4 regions of the Paenibacillus sp. JT31N7 genome follow, and region 2 is predicted to be linked to each of the others. Evidence: riboswitches for the same ligand, from Rfam matches in the RefSeq annotation. Region 2 holds a riboswitch; each other region holds the start of a gene.
What was found. A riboswitch is a leader RNA that binds a small molecule or an ion and turns the genes downstream of it on or off. The one in region 2 is predicted to bind cyclic di-AMP.
Positions count from the first base shown of each region.

Region 1 (4,893 bases), on a different contig from region 2:
GAGCGAACTCGAAGGTACTGAAGGGAGATGAACGGATCAGCCGGACATTAGCGATAGAGCGCAACTTTAGCCCGGAGAGAAAGAATGTGGCCCGGTCATGACGTTAACGAAGCTCTGAACCGTACTTGAATGAGACATGAACTTTGAGGAGCAAGCAGGAGCATTGAGTCCGGAAATGGATGTTAACCTAGCGGTATTGAATAAGCCCGGCCTGATTATTCAGGCCGGGCTTATCCGGGTTGCGGATGCTTAAGAACCACCCAAATATAGTCAATGATCGGCTGGAAGAGGAGTCTGATTACAATCAGGCTCCACGGCTGATGTTGAAAGCACTGGGACTGCCGATGTCATGCGATGTAGGCTGGCGGCGCATGCACATGACATGCGGCTGACCCATTGCCATTTGGCGCCGTGCCGCGCGCCGTATCGTCTGCGCCAGGGGAGAAGCAGCGAAAAACAAAGGCACCGGCGTACCCGCACGGCGGCTAGTACGTGCTGCGCGCCCGGCCGGGGAGCCTCCGCTGGAGCCAGCGCAGCACCCGGGCCGCATCCGGCTCGATGCAGGGCCGCACCGCGGCGGCGAACCTGCGGCTCGACAGCGCGGCCACGATCGCGGCTGCGGCCGCGCATCCCGCCGCAAGAGCCGCGGCAGTCCCCGCCGCTCCCGCGTCCATCAGCCGGGCGAGCAGCTGCAGGAGCCCTGCCGCGCCCAGCAGCTTGATGGCGGCGCCATGCAGCAGGAAGACGTAGACCGTCCGTCCTCCGAGGACGGTCAAGCGGCTTTCCGCGCGCGGGAGCAGCAGCAGGAACGCGGCCGATGCGGCGGCCTGCGCCGCGTAGCAGCCGAGGCGCAGCATTGTGCCGGCTGCGGCGGGAACGCCGAGCTGCGCATAGCCGCTGCCTCCGGCGAGCCACTGTGCGGCGCTGTCTGCACCCGCCGCATGCCACAACGCGGGCAGCGCCAGCAGCAGAAGCGCCGCGGCGGCCCGGATCACGCGGCGCCGGGCTGCCGTGCGCCGCCGGGGCTGCCGTTCTTCCCGCCAGTAGTACCCGGCGAGGAAGAACGGGAAGAACACGAGCGTGCGCGTCAGGCCGAGCCACGCGCCCGCTTCCGCCGGCAGGAAGCCGGCTGCCGCGCCGAGCAGGACGGCGGCGGCCACCGGGTGCTTGAGCCGGGCGAACGGGATGAGAAGAAGCTTCCAGCCGAAATGCGCGGTCAGGAACCAGAGCATCCAGTAAGGCAGCCAGAACGAATAGCGGATGCCGGGGCTGTGGAGCCAGAACAGATCCATGACCGAGTACAAGGTCTGAAAGAAGAGATACTGCAGAGCGATCCGCAGCATTCCGGCTGCCGCTTCGGGTTTCTGCCAGTATGTTTTGGCGAAATAACCGGTTACCAGCACGAACACCGGCAGATGAAAAGTGAAGATGGCAGTCACAACAGCTTGCGCTGCCTCCGGCAGAGGCGGAAGGGTAAGCAGCAGGTTGACCAGAACGACCAGCAGGATCAGGAAGAAACGGACATTCGTAAAAAAGACGGCTGTAGGGTTTCGCATAGGGGTCATCTCGCTTTGTGCAAATTTTGTTTAGGTTTTGATTGTTCTCTACTTAGTTTCTATAGAAGAAACGCAAGCAGCCAAACCTGCCTGGATGCGGCTGTTACGGGAAGATGGCTTTCTAAAGAAAGTATAGAACTTCTTCTTTTAATAGATTGTGATATTATTCACATGCCCTTATTAAGTAACGGCTTTCATTATGAAGAATGCTAGAACATGATTATAATCACTTATTTCGGGCTAAGTGTGATTAATATCACATACACTCCTCGCGGAGAGGACTATACTAAAGTCAGAAAGAGAGAACAACACACGAAAGAAGGTGAAGGAGCCATGAAAGAGACAGCTGACCCGCAAGTCCAACAAGGAAGATGCCCGCAGTGTGGTTCCGGTATTCCGGTCGTGAAAAAAATCAAATCCGCCTGGATTTGCGAAGACTGCCGGTTAAAGCCTCTGGTATCCAGAGCTGACGGCTCCGCCGGCTCATCCGAACTTCCTGATTGATTCAGGAAGGGGAAGAAAGCTATTTACGGCCAAGAATGTGAAAATATTCACAATAAAATAGCGAACTACGAAAGGATGCGAATATCATGACCGCCCTTCATCTTGTAAACGCGGCTCCCGCACACTGCGAGGCATGCGGCGCCCGGCTTCAACCGCACCCTGAGGGTTATAAGGATTTATGCTTCGACTGTGTGCAGGCAGGGCAAATCGTCCGAATGCAAGCGGTCGGCAAAACCGGACTTCCTCTTCCTCTGGAAGCGGAATGCGGATTGATCGAGCAGTACTGGCTTTAAAAAAACGGAAACACGCAAGATCATCATCATACAGAATACGCAGCTTGAAAGGGGAAATTTATATGTTTAACTGGTTAAGAACGAACGTCTATGCGGCAGGTCTGATGCTAATCCTCCGCTTCTATCTCGGATACGCATGGATCACGGGAGGATGGCACAAGCTGACAGGCGGGTTTGACGCCACTGGCTTTCTGAAAGGCGCGGTAACGAAGCCGATTGTCGATAAAGCGACCAATGAGCTGGTCTATCCGACCTTCACCGCATTCCTGGAAAACTTTGCACTGCCGAACGCCAAACTGTTTAACGTACTGATTCCGCTCGGAGAGTTTCTGGTAGGACTGGGTCTTGTCCTCGGCGCACTGACAACGGCGGCAGCATTCTTCGGGGTTCTGATGAACTTCATGTTCCTCTTCGCAGGTACTGTAAGCACCAACCCTTGGATGATCCTGCTCGGTGTCATCGTCATCGCCGCCGGAGCCAACGCCGGCAAGTTCGGAGCCGACTATTACATCCTTCCTTACCTCCGCAAGCTCCTTCGCCATCGCGGAGACCACGGCGCAAACCCGACCCTCGGTGGAGGCAAGACACGCGCCCACATCTGATCGGACGATAGACGCGATCCAAGCAAAAGCCCCGGATATCCGGGGCTTTTTTTTGTTAAACGGAGAAAGAATGAGCTGGAATCAGCTTGAAGAAGCAACGATTAAATGAATAGGGTTACATGGAACAGAATGGCAGAGGGCTGTCCGCCGTTTTGTTTACAGGCCCGATTCGCGGGAGTAACATACTCTCATGGTACGTCGGATCAGGCTTCGGGCAGCATGCCCGGACGCCGGCGGTGGCCATACTATCATCTTCATCTGCGCGCTTAATTCTCGAACGAGAAGCGGGGGACCCACGAACTGGGGTGAATCGGAATGTTTATTCCGTAGGGGCCTCTCAAATCCGAACCCGGCAGCTAACCTCGCAAGCGTCATTGGGAGAAAAGGAGTGGAAAAGGAAGAAATGGACTCACGAATTATCCGGATTGAACTGTTTGAATTCGATGTACCCTGCTGTTACCATCATGCCAAAGGAAAGCTCGAGAACTGCAGATACGGGCTTCTGAAACTCACGGACGAGGGCGGAGAGACAGGCTGGGGAGAATGTTTGATGTCCGTCGATGAGAAGTATTTCGATCTTGTGAAATGGGCGCGATTTCTGTACCGCCTCCCCAAAAGCACGGTGGCGCAGGCGCTTGATATCGTTCGCTTGTACCGCGTTCTCTGGGGGAATGTCAAAGCGGATCTGGTAGAAATGGCATTGTTCGATCTGACGGCCCGGTCGCAGCGCAAACCGTTTGTCGACATTCTCGGAAGCTTTGGCGGCTTCGGGAATAACGGAAGCTTCAGCCGTTCCGGCGTCAGCTCCCTCCGCCCGCAAACGGCAGCTGTCCGGAGTGCGGAAGACGGATTACGGTCTGACGCGAAAACGCGCTTTCCTTCCCGCAGCGGAGAGGTAGAGCGCTGTGAACACGCTGCAGCGACGGAAGGGGAATTTCCCGTAAACATGTTCTTCCGGGCTGAGCGGGAGATTCACCCCGGCTGCGGCAGCTCTCTGCTGGATGATCTGCGCAGCGCGTGCATGCTGCGGCAGGAAGGAATGACGCTCGCGATGCATAAAGATTATTTGATCGGTCCGGCCTGCTGCTTATGGGAGCATACCGCAGCGGTGCTGGGAGCGGACTGGCTGGAAGAGGGCCGTTATCCCGAACCGGCTCGCCTTGCCCCTCTGCAAGCTTGCGAGCGGATAGCCGGCACCGGATTTCAGCTGGATCAGTCGGTGCTTTTCGAGGAGTCCCGGGCTTATTTTGTCGTTTTGTAGGGCGGGACGTTTGCTTTTTGGGGGGAAGTTCGCCTACAATAATACCAGAATTCCCCTGAAAGGAGAGGTTCTCGTGTCTGCTAATGAATTCGAAAACCTGGAATCACTTAAAAAAACACGTATCGTTGTCATCGGAACGGGTGCCGTCGGTTCCACCACGGCTTATACCCTGCTGCTCAGAGAGCGGATGTCCGAACTTGTCCTCATCGATTATAATCACGCGAAAGCGAACGGGGACGCACTGGATATGAATCACGGCCTGCCGTTTACGGGCAGGGTGAAAGTGTGGGCGGGTGACTATTCCGACTGTGAAGGTGCCGATATTATCATTGTTTGTGCGGGCGTCGCGCAGAAGCAGGGGGAAACCCGTCTCGATCTGCTTAAGCGCAACGTCGACATTTTTAACGGCATCGTCGAGAATGTGACGAAGTACAACCAGACAGGCATTATTCTGGTGGCGACCAATCCGGTTGATATCATGTCTTACTTTACTTGGAAAAAGTCCGAGTGGCCCGTTAACCGTGTCATCGGTTCGGGAACTCTGCTGGACAGCGCGCGTTTCCGCTATTTGATCGGCGAGAAGCTTCAAGTGGATCCGCGAAGCATTCACGCGGCGATTATCGGGGAGCACGGAGACTCGGAAGTGCCTCTGTGGAGCTTGGCGAATTTTGCCGGAC
Region 1 is NZ_JCAUAT010000003.1:584,493-589,385, forward strand. Features, by position in the region: gene AC58P5_RS17290 (acyltransferase family protein) at 486-1,556, opposite strand; gene AC58P5_RS17295 (hypothetical protein) at 2,147-2,353, shown strand; gene AC58P5_RS17300 (DoxX family protein) at 2,416-2,955, shown strand; cyclic di-AMP (ydaO/yuaA leader) riboswitch at 3,209-3,341, shown strand; gene AC58P5_RS17305 (hypothetical protein) at 3,344-4,216, shown strand; gene AC58P5_RS17310 (L-lactate dehydrogenase) at 4,290-4,893, shown strand, end outside.
Region 1: another riboswitch for cyclic di-AMP. It lies ahead of AC58P5_RS17305 (hypothetical protein); the one in region 2 lies ahead of AC58P5_RS27455 (C40 family peptidase).

Region 2 (4,893 bases):
TTGGCAATGCTGCATTTCACCATTGGATTTTCCATGTTTATCACCTCGTACTTCTATTTACCCGAAGAACGAAGCTTTAAACAGGGGGGCAGTCATTTCGGGAAGCTCCGGCCGGACCCGGGCCGACAGCAGGTTTGGCTTCCGCCAGCATTTGCTTGTAAATCTCGATCGCTGCGGCGCGGGAGCTCTTCAGATCGACGATCGCGTCCGTCTGCGGCTTGTGAATTTCCTTATCGCTCAGATGAGCGAGCCGGGGAAGCCACCGCCGGATGTACATCCCCGTCGGATCATGGGTCTCCGACTGCGTGACGGGGTTCATCACCCGGAAGTACGGAGACGCGTCGAAGCCGAGCGAAGCGCTCCACAGCCAGCCGCCCCGGTTGAGCACGTTGTCGTAATCGGCGAGCTTGCGCCGGAAATACCGCTCACCCAGCGTGAAGGGACAGCGCAGGTTCTTGGTCAGGAACATGGCCGTCACCATCCGCAGCCGGTTCGGCATGTGCCCCGTGGCGTTCAGCTCCGCCATGGCCGCATCCACGACCGGAATGCCGGTCTGCCCCCGGCACCACCGCTCGAAGAGCGTGTCCTCCAGGCCGGAGAAATCGAATTTCTTCTCGTAGACGAAGAAATCCGGGTTATAGACGGCCTGGTACAGGTAGAAGTCGCGCCACGCCAGCTGGCGCGTCCAGGCTTCGTGCCGCTCGCTGCCGAGAGCGGCTTCATACGCCCGGCGCACGGAGAGCGCGCCGGTGTTCAGGTGGCGGCTGATCCCGCTGGTCGTCTCGAAGGCGTACCGGTCTCTTTGCGCTTCATAAGCGCGGAGACCTCCTTCGAGAAAGCCGCTCAGAGTCTGAGCGGGATCAGGCGCCGTGCCGGCCGCTTCCGGGTCCAGCGGAAGCGGAAATCGCGCGGACCAGGCTTCGCGGTCCGGCAGCGGCCGTGTCTGCAAATCGCGCACGGTGACGGCCGACGACGGCCGGAAAAAAAGGTGCATGTAAGCGTTCCATTTTTTATAAAAAGGGGTAAATACTTGGTAAGGAGTGCTGCGCTCCGCAAAGTGCTGGAAATCCCCGAAATCGGCGAGAGTATGGTCGATCAGCGTAGTAACCGGAACGCCGCGGGCGGAAGCTGAAACCTTCAGTTTGCGGTCACGTACTAATGCATAGGGCGTAACGTCGCCGTGCAGGACGATTTCTTCAATGGGGAGCTCGGCCAGCAGATGATCCACCACGGCATGAGGCTCGCCGGCAAGCACCTCCAGATGCGCGCCCGCTTTCCGGTATTCGCGGATCAGCCTGGAGACGTGACGGAGGAAGTTGACTCCGCTGTGTTCCCGCTCCCGGCCGTCGCGCAGAAGGAAAGGGTCCAGAATCAGGATGTGCAGGCTTGGACGCCCCAAGCTGTGAATGTAATCAAACGCAGTCATGTCATCAATCCGCAAATCTTTGCGATGAATAAAAAGGATCATAATGAAGGGACGCTCCTTGCTTTTTCGTCTAACTTCATAGTAACAGGAAAACCGGCGCAAATGAAAAGAAGCCCGGCAAGCCAGGCGGCAACCTGGATTACGGGGCTCCCTTTCGGGTATATGCTGCGTTCCATTACGAGTGCGTCTTACTAGTCTGCAGTGATCTTGTTAAAAAGGTCATCGCCGATAACGCGGCGTGCAGAAACGTATCGTTTCGCATAGTAAGATTCGCTCAAGTCACTCTTTGTAACACCTTTGTTCGTGGCGGAGTGGGCGAACTTGTTGTTCCCGATGTAAATACCTACATGGGAGATGCCTTTTCCGTCGGTGTTAAAAAATACCAGGTCACCCGGTCTCAGATCGCTTTTCGCAACCGAGGATCCTTGGCCGTTCTGTGCTTTTGAAGTGCGTGCCAGATCAACGCCGAACCGGTCGAATACGTAGGACGTGAAGCCCGAGCAATCAAAACCGCTGGTCGATGTGCCCGAATACTTGTAAGGCGTCCCTACCAATCCGTCAATCGTGGAGCTGAGCGTCGACTTCGCGGATGCGCTGCCGATTTCCACACTCAAAAACAGGGTCAAGCTCAAAACAAACAACAAGACTTTCTTCAACTGTGTTGCTCCTTCCTGTGCCTACGAGGTTAGCTGGAGGGTTCGGTAGAAGGTGTCCCCTATGATCCCTTTGTTGCAAGATCAATTCACCCAGAGTGGATCCCCCGTTCTCTTCCTTTTCGTCTAAGAAGAAATTCGGCAATCTTTTTCTGTTCGACACTAAATATTCGCCATAGGTCCAGAAATTCCTTCCAAAAAACTAAAAATAGTTACAAAAAAGTTTCAAAAGCAGTTATTTAGTCGGATTTCAGGGCAAAAAATAGATCAAAAAACCCGCCTTCTTGTATAAAGAGGGCGGGTTTTCCATGTCTTTCAGCTTAGAGGCAATCTAAGTCTTCGGTTGATCCGGAAACTTCACGCGCAGCCCCGGTTTCGTTTCGGCAAGCAGTTTTTCCTGCAGGGCGTTGAGGTCTTCCTGCGTTTTCAGCTCGCCTTTTTTGACGAGATACTCGATCGTTTTTTGCTGGAGGAGATATTTGGCGTACTGGTTGACGGTTTTAGGATCGGTCCAGTAGGTCGCTTCGGTCAAGCCGGCGCTTTTGTAGAGCATCTCTTTCAACTGAGCCGCTTCGGGGCCGGCTGCTTCCAGCGCTTTGCGCTGCTGATCGACAGCCTGCTTCACTTCGGCTTCCTTGACTTTGACGCCGCGCTTCTGGCCGTAACGGACGAAGAGCTCGTCCTTAAGCATCAGATCGAGCAGCTGATCGTTGGTCAAATTGTTTTGAGCGCCCTGCATTTGAAAGGCCAGGTCGACTTCGGCTTTCATTTTGTCGAATGCCTGATTGGAAATGCGGACGTCGTGACCGATCGCCACAACCTCTTTGGCTTTAACGTCGGACTGTCCGTAAAAGAACGACCCGGCGGCGACACAAAGGCCAATTACTGCCGCCACGACGGTGCTTGTCCGTGGGGATATCATCGGTAATGCCTCCTTTTATCTTCTATCTTTCCATGATAGCTGAAAAAAACGCAAATGGAAACTAAAAACCCCCCTGGCCGGTGAACGGCAGGGGGAGACGGATATCGCGCCGGAACCATCCGGAAAGAGAACGGCTGATAAGACGGTCCGACGATTGAGACGCGTCTGTTTTGCCTCCCGGCTTACGGGCAGAATAACGGGCATTTCTAGGTCCGGTAGCTTTCCCAGATTTCACGCTGCGCCGCGATGGACCACATTTTGACAAAGGTGCGGACCAGGGGGTATATCTGGTGGATAATGAGGGCCGTCAAGCCTGCCCACACATAGGATGCGGTAGTAGCCGCAACGGCAAGAAGGAAGCCGAGCAGGATGAGCAGCAGGGCATTGCACGTGATCCGCAAGCCTTGGCGGAACACGACCGGAAGCACCGCGAGAAGTCCACGTCGATCCTCGGAGGCCCGGCCGAACTGCAGGAACAGGAAGATAAGCTGAATGAGCAGGGCATACACGGCATAGAGAGCCGCCCAAGGAAGCAGGGACAGGAGAAGCTGCTCGAATGCGTAGGCTTCGTTGAACAAAGCAAGTGCTTTGGGAGCCAGCCAGTAGAGCGGAGCAAGCACCAGGACCGTTTGAAGAAGATAATAGAGGAAGAAGGGCAGCAGAAGCTCGCGTATTCCTTTCATAAACCGGTAACCCGCATTCATCTGCCGGTGTTCCAGAGAGTACAGGACGCCTGCGTTCAGCATGGGACTAATCAGCATCCGGACGGCCAGCAGAATGAGAAACCATTCGAGATACGGCTGGATGAGATCCGTTTTTACAAGTCGGAACTGGCTTTCCGCCACGAACAAATGAATGGCGCTCTGGGGCTGATCGCTTGCCGGATAACGGTGGAGCAGGGGGACGATAATGGATTGGACCCATTTATAAAGCAGAATCCCCCAGGCAAACTGGTACACATACAGCACGCAAACGGCGAACGGCTGCTTGAGGGCGGCCGTCAAGCCTTGTCGAAGATAGCGGAGCATCTCATCACCTCACCAGGCTACAGTATCGAACAGCGTTTCCAGCAGTTTGACGACGCCGAGGGTCCAGCGGATTCTCCACGTGGTGTCGACTTCGGTTTTCATATAGTTGTTGATATGCCGGTTTTCGAGCTTCATGGTGTATGCGGGGTCCAGAGAAACCCAATCCACCGGGGATTTATGGGTCAGCTTGTACTCGATCTGCTCGCCCTGTCCGTCCCAGACCTTCTCTGTCGCCGAGCCGTCGGCAAAATGGAACCGGATCGGCACAGCCGGTACATTGCCTCCGAACTTGCGGACCAGCACGCTGCTTTCGTACAACGTCTGTCCCGACTCGTTCGCCTGGCGGATGCGGATGTTATCGACCGCATAGTCGGTCATCATGCTGCCGTATACATACTGATCGAAAAACTCCGTCCATTTCGTTTTGGTGATTTCCTCCACGACCGTTTGAAAATCGCGGGTGCCCGGATGCTTGAATTTCCAACGCTGGAAGTATGTTTTCATAATACGGTCCATCGTGTTAAGCCCGACCCGGTGCTCGATTTCCTTGAGAACCAGCTTGGCGCGGGTATACACGTTGTCGGCGTATTCGCCGTGGCTGCGGTAACCCCACGCATTTTTCTGCAGAGCAGCCGGAGCGGTGATGTAACTGGATTCGACCGGAAGGTTGGGCTTCGTCCCGTATTCCAGTTCCATCAGCTTATCCTCCGTGTAGGAAGTGAACCCTTCGTCAAGCCAGGCTTCCTCGAACTCGTTGCTGGCGACGAGTCCGTACCAGAACTGGTGGCCGATCTCATGGACGACAACGCGCTCGAGTTCCAGGTCGGGAGTCCCCTCGGAGGCTCCCCAAGCGGTAACGAGCGT
Region 2 is NZ_JCAUAT010000013.1:25,673-30,565, reverse strand. Features, by position in the region: gene AC58P5_RS27465 (DUF1540 domain-containing protein) at 1-35, opposite strand, end outside; gene AC58P5_RS27460 (cryptochrome/photolyase family protein) at 77-1,468, opposite strand; gene AC58P5_RS27455 (C40 family peptidase) at 1,618-2,082, opposite strand; cyclic di-AMP (ydaO/yuaA leader) riboswitch at 2,086-2,233, opposite strand; gene AC58P5_RS27450 (SurA N-terminal domain-containing protein) at 2,411-3,001, opposite strand; gene AC58P5_RS27445 (hypothetical protein) at 3,208-4,029, opposite strand; gene AC58P5_RS27440 (M1 family metallopeptidase) at 4,039-4,893, opposite strand, start outside.

Region 3 (4,893 bases), on a different contig from region 2:
AAGTCCCGGATCGCGATAGCCTGCACAGCGGCCATCATCGGGCCTTTGCGGATGAGCTGCCTAAGCGTACGGACGGCATAGAGAGTGCCGGTGTGATCCGCGCCCGCCAGCACGATTATGCTTCCGCCGCGTCTGCCGCGGCGTGCCGCAAGGGTATAGCCCTCTTCGGGAATTCCGAGGGGGTCGCCGCTGCGCCGGCTTCGGAATTCCCGCAGTACGGCGGGATCGGCGGGCAGCTTGCCGATATAAACGGCCAACGGCATTTTAGCGGCGGAATGCCAGTCCTTGCAGGGAACAATGCGCTTGACGCCCGATTGGATAAGCAGATTCCGCAGCTCCAACAGAGCTTCGGGGGACGTATCCGCGCCTGCCATTATCCCGGCGGTTGAATACAAAGGCACGGTATACCCGCTGTATTCCATCTGCTGCGGAGGCGGGGTCAGAAGGGGAGCTTTCAGATGATGTGTCATGCCATCTCACTCCTTTTTAAAGGGGAAAAAGCTTCCCCGGATCGTCTCTCTTTCAATCATAAGATATTCATAGAGCCGATAGAGATGACAACCTTGCGGATTATTCCGCTTTTATTTCATGAATCTGGGCGCCCGCCCATACCGCTCCTGGGCGAATGCCATATGGTATTGCAGAGCCGCACCATTACCGGTTACAAGGAGGAAGCACATTGTATCCTGAAGTCCGCATGTATCACCCCTTCGTGGGGCCGTTCGATCCCTGTCCGCCGAAGCTTGTCAAAACGTACGTAACTCCGCCGCACCTGTTTATCCAGTTCCAGCCCATGTGCCTGCCGCAGTTTAGCCCTTATGAGGCATTGAAGCTAGGTACCCTTTGGCCGGAACTGTACAGCAGCTACGAACCCAGATGCTGATCCGGTCCGAAAGCGAAAGAGAGGGGAACGACAACCATATGCAAAAACAAATGGATGACAATTATTACCGGCTTCTGCACGACCTGCAAGCGGCCGATTTCGTACTGGTCGAATTGACTTTGTACCTGGACACCCATCCCGAAGATGCCAATGCTCTGCAGCAGTTCAACGAATTTTCCCAAAAACGGAAGCAAATCGCGCTGGAATACGAGCGTTTGTACGGACCGCTTCTGCAATACGGGCAAAATGCGCTGCCGCAGCAGACTTGGGAGTGGGCCGAAGCTCCCTGGCCTTGGCAGGTGTAACGTGTGTAGAGGGAACTGTATGAACGGCCTGGCCGGAAGATCAAGCACGGATATGCTTAAGGAGACGGGGGATTCCAATGTGGATTTACGAGAAAAAACTGCAGTATCCGGTTCGTGTAAGCAAATGCGATCCGCACATGGCCAAACTTCTGATCGAGCAGTACGGGGGTGCGGACGGGGAACTTGCCGCCGCGCTGCGTTACTTGAACCAGCGTTACACCATTCCGGACAAAGTGATCGGGGTGTTGAATGACATCGGGACAGAAGAATTCGCTCACCTCGAGATGATTGCCACGATGATCTACAAGCTTACGAAAGACGCTACCCCCGACCAACTGAAAGCCGCGGGTCTGGGCGAATATTACGTCAATCACGATTCGGCTTTGTATTACCAAAATGCGGCCGGCGTACCGTGGACGGCAGCTTACATTCAAGCCAAGGGCGATCCCATCGCCGACCTTTACGAAGATATCGCAGCGGAAGAAAAGGCCCGCGCCACGTATCAGTGGCTCATCGATCTGACGGACGACGTCGATCTTCAGGATGGCCTGAAATTTCTGCGTGAACGGGAAATCGTCCACTCGATGCGATTCCGCGAAGCGGTGGAAATACTTAAAGACGAAAGGGCTGCCCAGAAAATTTTCTAGCGGCCTGGACAAAAAGACGGGGAAACCCGTCTTTTTTCGGATAATTTTAAAGCCGGGGAAAGACCGATAGTCAATGGATATGGAAAAATTGAATAAGATTGCTAATTTTTCCGGAACGTTTCCCCTTCTGAAGGTGTCTTACTTATATACAAGTTATAGCTAAACAGTCTGTTTAAAGCGTCGGCGTCTAGTAAGAATTTTTATTAAAAAGCTGGAAATAGGCAAGAATTATGTCGTACTTACGAAAAATCTTAAAAAAATCGTCTATTTCAAGCAAATAAATACCACATTTTACCTATAAGTATGATAAACTGGAATAAGTTGCTTAAGAATTAGGAATAGAACCTAGATTTTGGAATCGAAAGGAGGCTGCTATTCATGGGGATTACATTAAGCCTGCTGATCGGCATGTTAGTTCTTTTAGCGGCATCATTAGGTCTGCGCAAACCGAAGGAATTTGACCGGTCCGATAACGTGCCGTTTCGTCCTTTCGATGATATTTACGAGGGAAAGAAACGTCCGACTGTAGAATCGGTACGAAGCCAGGCAGCCGTAAAAATCGAAGAAAAGCCGAGAGAAAGCAAACGAATCGCCAAATAAAGGTTTCCTCCTATGGGATGAATTACCTGGCCGCAAGGTGAATAAATGATGGTTTTTCTGAGAAATAGATGAGAATTACATAAGCGTGCGCTGAGCATAACGTTAATTTTCTCCCTTTGATTTTTTCGGTTTAAAGGGCGGAACAGGCTTCAAATAGGCTTGAAGAATCAGCTTTTTGCAGCAGGTTATCCGGCGGATTAAAAAAATGAAAAGGTCGGTTTTTACCAATTTGTGTGTGTTTGTTTCTAAAGATGTATGTGATAGCTTGTGTAAAGAGCCGAAACTTCAATCGTTTCCCGGATTTTCCAGGGGAGGATGAGGTGCGGGGGATGATTTACTTCGGAACCGTATCGCATGACTGCGGCGTCCGATAGGGGTGAATCGCTGGCAACAGCGTGGGCGACTTCTCAGTCCAAACCCGACAGCTAACCTCGTAGGCAATACCGAGAAGGAGCGTACATCAACTATGGCTTTAAAGCATCATTGGAAAAAAACTTGCGCTACTCTGCTACTAGGTGCAGTGGTGGCGGCATCTTCCGCATTCCAGTCGCAGGCGGCTGAAACGGAAGCGGCTAAAAACGACGGTCTGATGTTTTGGAAACTGGCCAAATCTTATCAGGAGATCGCCGCCGGCATTGCCGATACGGTAGGACAAGCAGCCGATTCGGAACTTGCCCAATCCTTCCTGACACCGGAAAATCAAACTCTGGTATTATCCGAGCCAAATTCCATGTGGAACTTCGCTTCCCAAATGAATATGGACGTTCTTGACCTCTTATCGTTAAATCCCGATGCGGATCCGCTTAGCCTGCCGGCAGGCAGCGAGCTGAAAATTGCGGGGGAAGCGGCTCCTGAGCAGCTTAAAGCTTTAAAAGCGACGTTAAAAGTTCCGGCGCAGGCACCGGCTTCGCCAAGCCAAGCGGATTCCATAAAACCTTCGGGGGCTCTTCAGAAGAGCAGCAAGCCGCAGGCTTCCGAGCCGAAGAAAAGCGCGGAGAATAAGGCCGTTAAGAAACCGGCTGCCAAAGCCGCATCGGCTTCCGCAAAATCCGGGCAGACGCTGACAACCGCGGCGGGCAAACAGGTTCAATACAAAAAAGCGCTTTCTATCAAGGCATCCGCTTATTCCGCGGACCCAAGCGAGAACGGCGGATATGCCGGAATCGATTACTACGGCAACAAACTGACCGTTGGCACCATCGCGGTCGATCCGAAAGTTATTCCGCTTGGCTCCACCGTATATGTAACGGGTTATGCTTTCCCGGGCCTCCCGGCCAAGGGAATGATCGCCAAAGCGACGGACATCGGCGGCGCGATCAAAGGCAATCGGATCGATATCTTCGTTCCGGGCTCCAAGGAGAAAGTAAATAACTTTGGCTATCAAAGTGTGAAAGTGTACATTCTTAAATAATAGGAGCCGAAAAGAAGGCGGGAGCGAATGCTCCCGTCTTTTGTGCGTTACAGACCCTTGGAAATTCCCATCAGCTCCGGCACCGTGACCAGCTTGTATCCGCTCGATTTCAAGGAACGGATCAAATCGGGAAGAGCAGTGACTGTACCGCTGAGATCGTGCTTGTCGTTACCTCCCGCGCTGTGCTGCAGTATGACTGAACCGGCCCGGGCTTTGGTCACAATGTTGCGGTATACCTGCTTGCCCGATAATCCTTTCCAATCCAGAGAATCCACATCCCAGTTCATGACCATCAGGCGATGGTCGGACATCCAGCGTACCTGCTCTTCATTGATGGCTCCGTAAGGAGGCCGCACAAGTCTGGGCGTATATCCGGTCAACTGTTTGATGACGTCCTGGGTACGCATAATTTGCGAAGAAAATTCCGAGGCGGTCAGTTTGGGCATAAAAGGATGGGTGTACGAGTGGTTGCCTACGACGTGACCCTCCCGCACCATCCGGTCGATAATCTCGGGATGTGCCTTAGCGCGGCTCCCGATCACGAAAAAGGTCGCTTTCACCCGATGCTTTTTCAAAATATCGAGCACTTGCGGGGTATATTTGTGATCGGGCCCGTCATCAAACGTGAGCGCGATTTTTTTTCCTTGGGAGGTTCCTCTCATCCGGAAAACCGCAGGGTACTTGTGATGAATCTCGGCTAAGCTCAGCTTGCGCTGCTCCGTTTTCTGAAGGGCGTTCGCTTCCTGATGATGCTTCTGAACGGGAACGTCTTTCTTTTTCGGTTCCGGTTTAGGAGCGGCTGCTTGTTTAGGTTTTACGGGTACGGAAGGCGAAGGGACCGGAGTAGCCGGTGATGCCGAAGGAGTCGCGGCGTTTTTCTTCTGGATCGCCGGATCTTTCGTAGGCTGGAATATTGCCGGACCTGGTACGGATGACGGACCTGGAACTTCGCTTAGAGAGTGCGGGATAAAACGGTTTTCGTCCAGCCGGGAAGAAGTCGAGCCCTCGTTCGGCAGTTTTGCCGGAGAACATGCGGAGACGAAGGCC
Region 3 is NZ_JCAUAT010000002.1:402,834-407,726, reverse strand. Features, by position in the region: gene AC58P5_RS12150 (glycoside hydrolase family 84 protein) at 1-470, opposite strand, end outside; gene AC58P5_RS12145 (spore coat associated protein CotJA) at 698-883, shown strand; gene AC58P5_RS12140 (spore coat protein CotJB) at 922-1,188, shown strand; gene AC58P5_RS12135 (manganese catalase family protein) at 1,266-1,835, shown strand; gene AC58P5_RS12130 (hypothetical protein) at 2,214-2,435, shown strand; cyclic di-AMP (ydaO/yuaA leader) riboswitch at 2,701-2,890, shown strand; gene AC58P5_RS12125 (3D domain-containing protein) at 2,902-3,846, shown strand; gene AC58P5_RS12120 (polysaccharide deacetylase family protein) at 3,894-4,893, opposite strand, start outside.
Region 3: another riboswitch for cyclic di-AMP. It lies ahead of AC58P5_RS12125 (3D domain-containing protein); the one in region 2 lies ahead of AC58P5_RS27455 (C40 family peptidase).

Region 4 (4,893 bases), on a different contig from region 2:
AGCAGCAGACGCGTATGTCCTTTTACAAAATCCGCAAAAAAGTTGCCGATGGTGTTGCCTTTAGACGTCAGCCCGCGGATAAACGCAATCGCGACCACGATCCCCGTTACGGCGGACGTGAACATCATCATCATAATGACGGCCATCTGCGAGAAATAGGACAAGCCCGTTTCCCCGCTGTAGTGCTGCAGATTCGTGTTGGTCATAAAGCTGATGATCGTATTGAACGACAGCGTCGCTTCCATATTGTCGATCCCGTTCGGGTTCAAAGGAAGAGCATGCTGCAGGCGAAGGATCAAATACCCGACCGCCACAAGCACAACGTTGGTCAGCACGAGGCTGCCCGCATATCTTTTCCACGTCATGCCGTTCTCGCTGCGGATGCCCGCAAGCTTGTAAATGGGCCGCTCCAGCCAGCCGAACCATTGGTCCGTCCGGTTTTTCTCATTCGAAAAAACATGATAGATATAAGTTCCAAGCGGTTTCACCAGCAGGCAAAGGACCGCGATTACGATTAAAATTTGCACGATCTCCATAGATTCCTATCCTCCTCAAACAACTCCGCGCAAGCAGTTCACCGGCTGCCCGAAGGCGCCTTAAAATTTCTCAGGATGTATGAGCGCGTAAATCAGATACAGAAAAAGCCCAGCCGTAAAAAGCGCGATAATCATCATGAACGGCCGCCTTCCGAGCCTTCCACCACATGGTCACACCAGATCAAAAAACCGTAAAAGATGAAATAAACGACTGCCAGCAGCAGAATCATATAAAGGTCCGTCATGCGTGTCGGCTCCTTTCTTTCCTATTTAAAGGTTCATATTATAGGTTCATTCATTATCGTTCGGTTAGTGAATTTAAACGTTAGCGCAAAACTTCTTCGGGCACTTGGCCCGGTGCTGCTCCAAGCAGGAAAGAGACCTGACGGGTATTCGTATGCACCACATGGTCGGCGCCGAGCGCTTTATAAATCAACCGCGGTGTGGCATTCGTTTTCACCACGAAAATCGTTCCGGTTGTCCAGCTGCGGACCATCTGAAGATACCGGCAGCAGAGCGGCAGGCTGTCTTCGAAAAGATAAACGTCACCGACCGGAAGCCCGGGGACTTCCCAGGCTTCGTGGCGCACGGTATCCACTTCCACGATATGCCGGACTCCCAGCTTCTTCATCCGCTGTCCTTCCGCCGGGTTGTTTACAAGCGCCGCGAAGGGTCTGCGGTAAATATTCAGCAGTTTAATAAAGTTCTCGCCGGTGACATTCGGTGCGGAAACCAACGTATAGGTTTGGATCTTTCTCTCGTCCACTTTTTATCCCTCTTTCATGTTTTGGGCAGCAAAAAAAGAAGCCTGCGGAAGAGGAACTCTTCACGCGGCTTCTTGACGGTCACAGCCTAAAAAGACTATAGCCGAAGCGCGATAGCAGTCGCCTCTCTCGGTACGCTTACGAGGTTAGCTGTCGGATTCGGGCGTGAGAGTCGCCCTACCATGACGGCACGGATGCCGCTTCTGGATTCACCCCATGAGGACCGGGCCGTTAGGCCTGCAGGTCCTCGTTGGTTCCCCCGTTTTCCGCTTCATACGGAAACTCAGCGATAAAAACGCATGTTCATTTATTTGGCACATTTTTCTTTTTCGGATGTTTTTGAACATAACAAAACCACAGCGAAACGAAGTCCCTGTGGTCGATGCCGATCACAAGCTTCTTCAACCCCTCCCGAACTCATGCGCTTACGAGGTTAGCTGTCGGATTCGGGCGGTGAGAGTCGCCCTACCTGACTGCCGGGTCCATGGATTCCGGCGCTTCAGGATTCACCCCTGCAGACATGGCCCCGGCTCTCACACCGGATCAATGCTGCGATGGTTCCCCCGCTTCCCCGGATGGGGAAATTCAGCGAAAGCAAGAAACTGTTTTTTTCAATTGATGGAATGAATATTACACCTCCGTACGTGCTTTGTAAAGATATGGGGAGATTGGTTTTAAACCGATTTAAGCCAAAGAAATCGCCTAATGCGCTTACATTTCCTCTTTTTGTGCGCTAGCTTGTTAATGCGTCGAAAATCTCGCGTTTTTGAAAACGGTTTGGACATCCAGCCTCTTCCCACAACGGAAAAACCTGCTATACTACTTGTAAACGTTCCCATATTAACCAGTTAGGAGGAAAATTTATGAAAAACGGATGGAAATCAATCTTGCTCTGGGGGGTGATTTCCATTGTCGGCGCGTTCGCTTTCGGGCTTGTCGCACTTAATCGCGGAGAAACGATCAATGCCGCCTGGCTCGTCATTGCAGCCGTAAGCTGTTATGCGGTCGCCTACCGGTTCTACAGCCGCTTTCTCGCCCGCAAAGTCTTCGTGCTCGACGACAACCGGAAAACACCCGCAGAGCTGAACAACGACGGCAAGGACTATGTGCCGACGAACAAATGGGTGCTGTTCGGGCACCATTTCGCGGCCATTGCCGGCGCGGGTCCCCTCGTAGGGCCCGTACTTGCCGCCCAGATGGGCTATCTGCCCGGAACGCTGTGGATCATTCTCGGCGTTATTCTGGGAGGCGCCGTCCAGGACTTCGTCATTCTTTTCGCTTCAACACGCAGAAACGGTAAATCGCTCGGCGATATGATCAAGGATGAAATCGGCAAGGTGACGGGTACGATCGCCATGCTTGGCATTCTCGGCATTATGATCATTCTTCTCGCCGTGCTCGGGCTCGTCGTCGTCAAAGCGCTGATCGGCAGCCCGTGGGGCATGTTCACGATTGCCGCCACCATTCCGATCGCCCTCCTGATGGGCGTGTATATGCGCTACATACGGCCCGGCCGCGTCGGGGAAGCGTCCCTCATCGGCGTCATTCTGCTGATTCTGTCCCTCATCGGAGGCAAATTCGTCGCCGAGAGCGCAGCGCTGGCCCCTCTCTTCTCCTTCAGCGGAGAAACCATCGCTCTGATGATGATCGCCTACGGCTTTTTCGCTTCCGTCATGCCGGTCTGGCTGCTTCTCGCTCCCCGCGACTATCTCAGCACGTTCCTGAAAGTCGGAACGATCATCGGCCTCGCGCTCGGCATCATTTTCGTCCTGCCGGATCTGTCCATGCCGGCCACGACCCGGTTCATCGACGGAACCGGACCCGTCTTCGCCGGGAACTTGTTCCCGTTCCTGTTTATCACCATCGCCTGCGGCTCCGTGTCGGGCTTCCATGCGCTGATTTCCTCCGGAACGACGCCCAAAATGCTGGAGCGCGAATCCCACGCGCGTCCGATCGGCTACGGCGCGATGCTGGTCGAATCCTTCGTCGCCATCATGGCGCTGATCGCCGCCTGCATTATCACGCCCGGCACTTACTTCGCGATTAACTCGTCGGCGGCGGCGCTGGGCGGTACCGATGTGGCGACCGCGGCGGCGACCATCACGAACTGGGGCTTCACTATCACGCCGGAACAGTTGACTACGCTGTCCAAAGATATCGGCGAGAGTACCATTCTCTCGCGGACGGGCGGCGCGCCGACCTTCGCCATCGGCATGGCGCAAATCTTGTCCGGCGTGATCGGCGGCAAGACGATGATGGCGTTCTGGTATCACTTCGCCATCCTGTTCGAAGCCCTGTTCATCCTGACGACGATCGACGCGGGCACCCGGGTGGGGCGTTTCCTCATCCAGGATTTGCTCGGTTATGCCAGCAAGTCGCTGGGGGATACCCGGTCCACGGTCGGCAATCTTATCGCTACGGCTCTCTGCGTAGCGGGCTGGGGGTATTTCCTCTACCAAGGCGTTGTGGACCCTCTGGGGGGCATCAACTCCTTGTGGGCGCTCTTCGGCATCGCCAATCAGATGCTGGCCGGCATCGCGCTTGTACTGGGTACGACCATTTTGTTCAAAATGGGCAAAAAGGCGTACGCCTGGGTCACGCTCCTGCCCACGACGTGGCTGCTTATCGTGACCATGTCCGCCGGTTGGCAGAAGCTGTTCCACGAGAAAGCGAACATTGGCTTCCTTTCTCACGCCAAACAGTTCCAGAGCGCGCTGGACAGCGGGAAAATCGTGGCCCCGGCCAAATCGGCCGCGCAGATGAAGCAGATCGTGATGAACGATTACATCGACGCGGCCTTGTGCGGATTTTTCATGATCGTGGTGCTGATCGTGTTTATCTCGGCCATCCGCGTCTGGCTGAAGGCGATTTCGAACAAACCGCTGGATCTTTACGAAGCCCCGTATATCCCGCGCGGCGGGCAGGGCAGATCCGAGGCGACGAAATATGTTTAAGCGCCTGAAACTCATCTGGAGCTACCGCAGCCAGTTTATTCATCTGATGGTGGGCGTCCCCCACTACGAAACATATGTGGCCCATATGAAAAGCGCCCACAAAGACCAGCCCGTCATGAGCCGTGCGGACTTTTTCCGGCAGGCCCAGGACAACCGCTATGACGCCAAGGACGGGAAAATCTCCCGCTGCTGTTAGGTGTTTACGGCAGCACGCCACGGCAGCACAAAAAAAAACCAGCATAGCCTTCGGGCTGCTGGTTTTTTTTACCCTGCGTTTGTAGAGGAGCTTTTTGCAAGGGTCAGTGGATATCCTTTTTCTTGAATTGTCCGCCCTTCACATCGTGAATGTTGCCGACGGCAATAAAGGCGTTTTCGTCCCATTCTTCGACGATGGATTTCAGCTTCGCTTCTTCCAGACGCGTAATGACGGTGAAAATCACCTTCTTGTCGTCGCCGGTATAGGCCCCTTCCCCATGAAGGTAAGTCACGCCACGGCCCAGGCGCTGGGTGAGCGCATCGCCGATTTCTTTATAATTTTCACTGATGATCCATACGGATTTCGACTGATCGAGACCTTCGATCGTCACATCAATCATTTTCATCGCAATGTAATAAGCAATCAGGGAATACATCGCATGA
Region 4 is NZ_JCAUAT010000007.1:64,727-69,619, forward strand. Features, by position in the region: gene kdpA (potassium-transporting ATPase subunit KdpA) at 1-536, opposite strand, end outside; gene kdpF (K(+)-transporting ATPase subunit F) at 597-674, opposite strand; gene AC58P5_RS23695 (hypothetical protein) at 862-1,302, opposite strand; cyclic di-AMP (ydaO/yuaA leader) riboswitch at 1,420-1,599, opposite strand; cyclic di-AMP (ydaO/yuaA leader) riboswitch at 1,708-1,901, opposite strand; gene AC58P5_RS23700 (carbon starvation CstA family protein) at 2,164-4,254, shown strand; gene AC58P5_RS23705 (YbdD/YjiX family protein) at 4,247-4,450, shown strand; gene AC58P5_RS23710 (YitT family protein) at 4,554-4,893, opposite strand, start outside.
Region 4: another riboswitch for cyclic di-AMP. It lies ahead of AC58P5_RS23695 (hypothetical protein); the one in region 2 lies ahead of AC58P5_RS27455 (C40 family peptidase).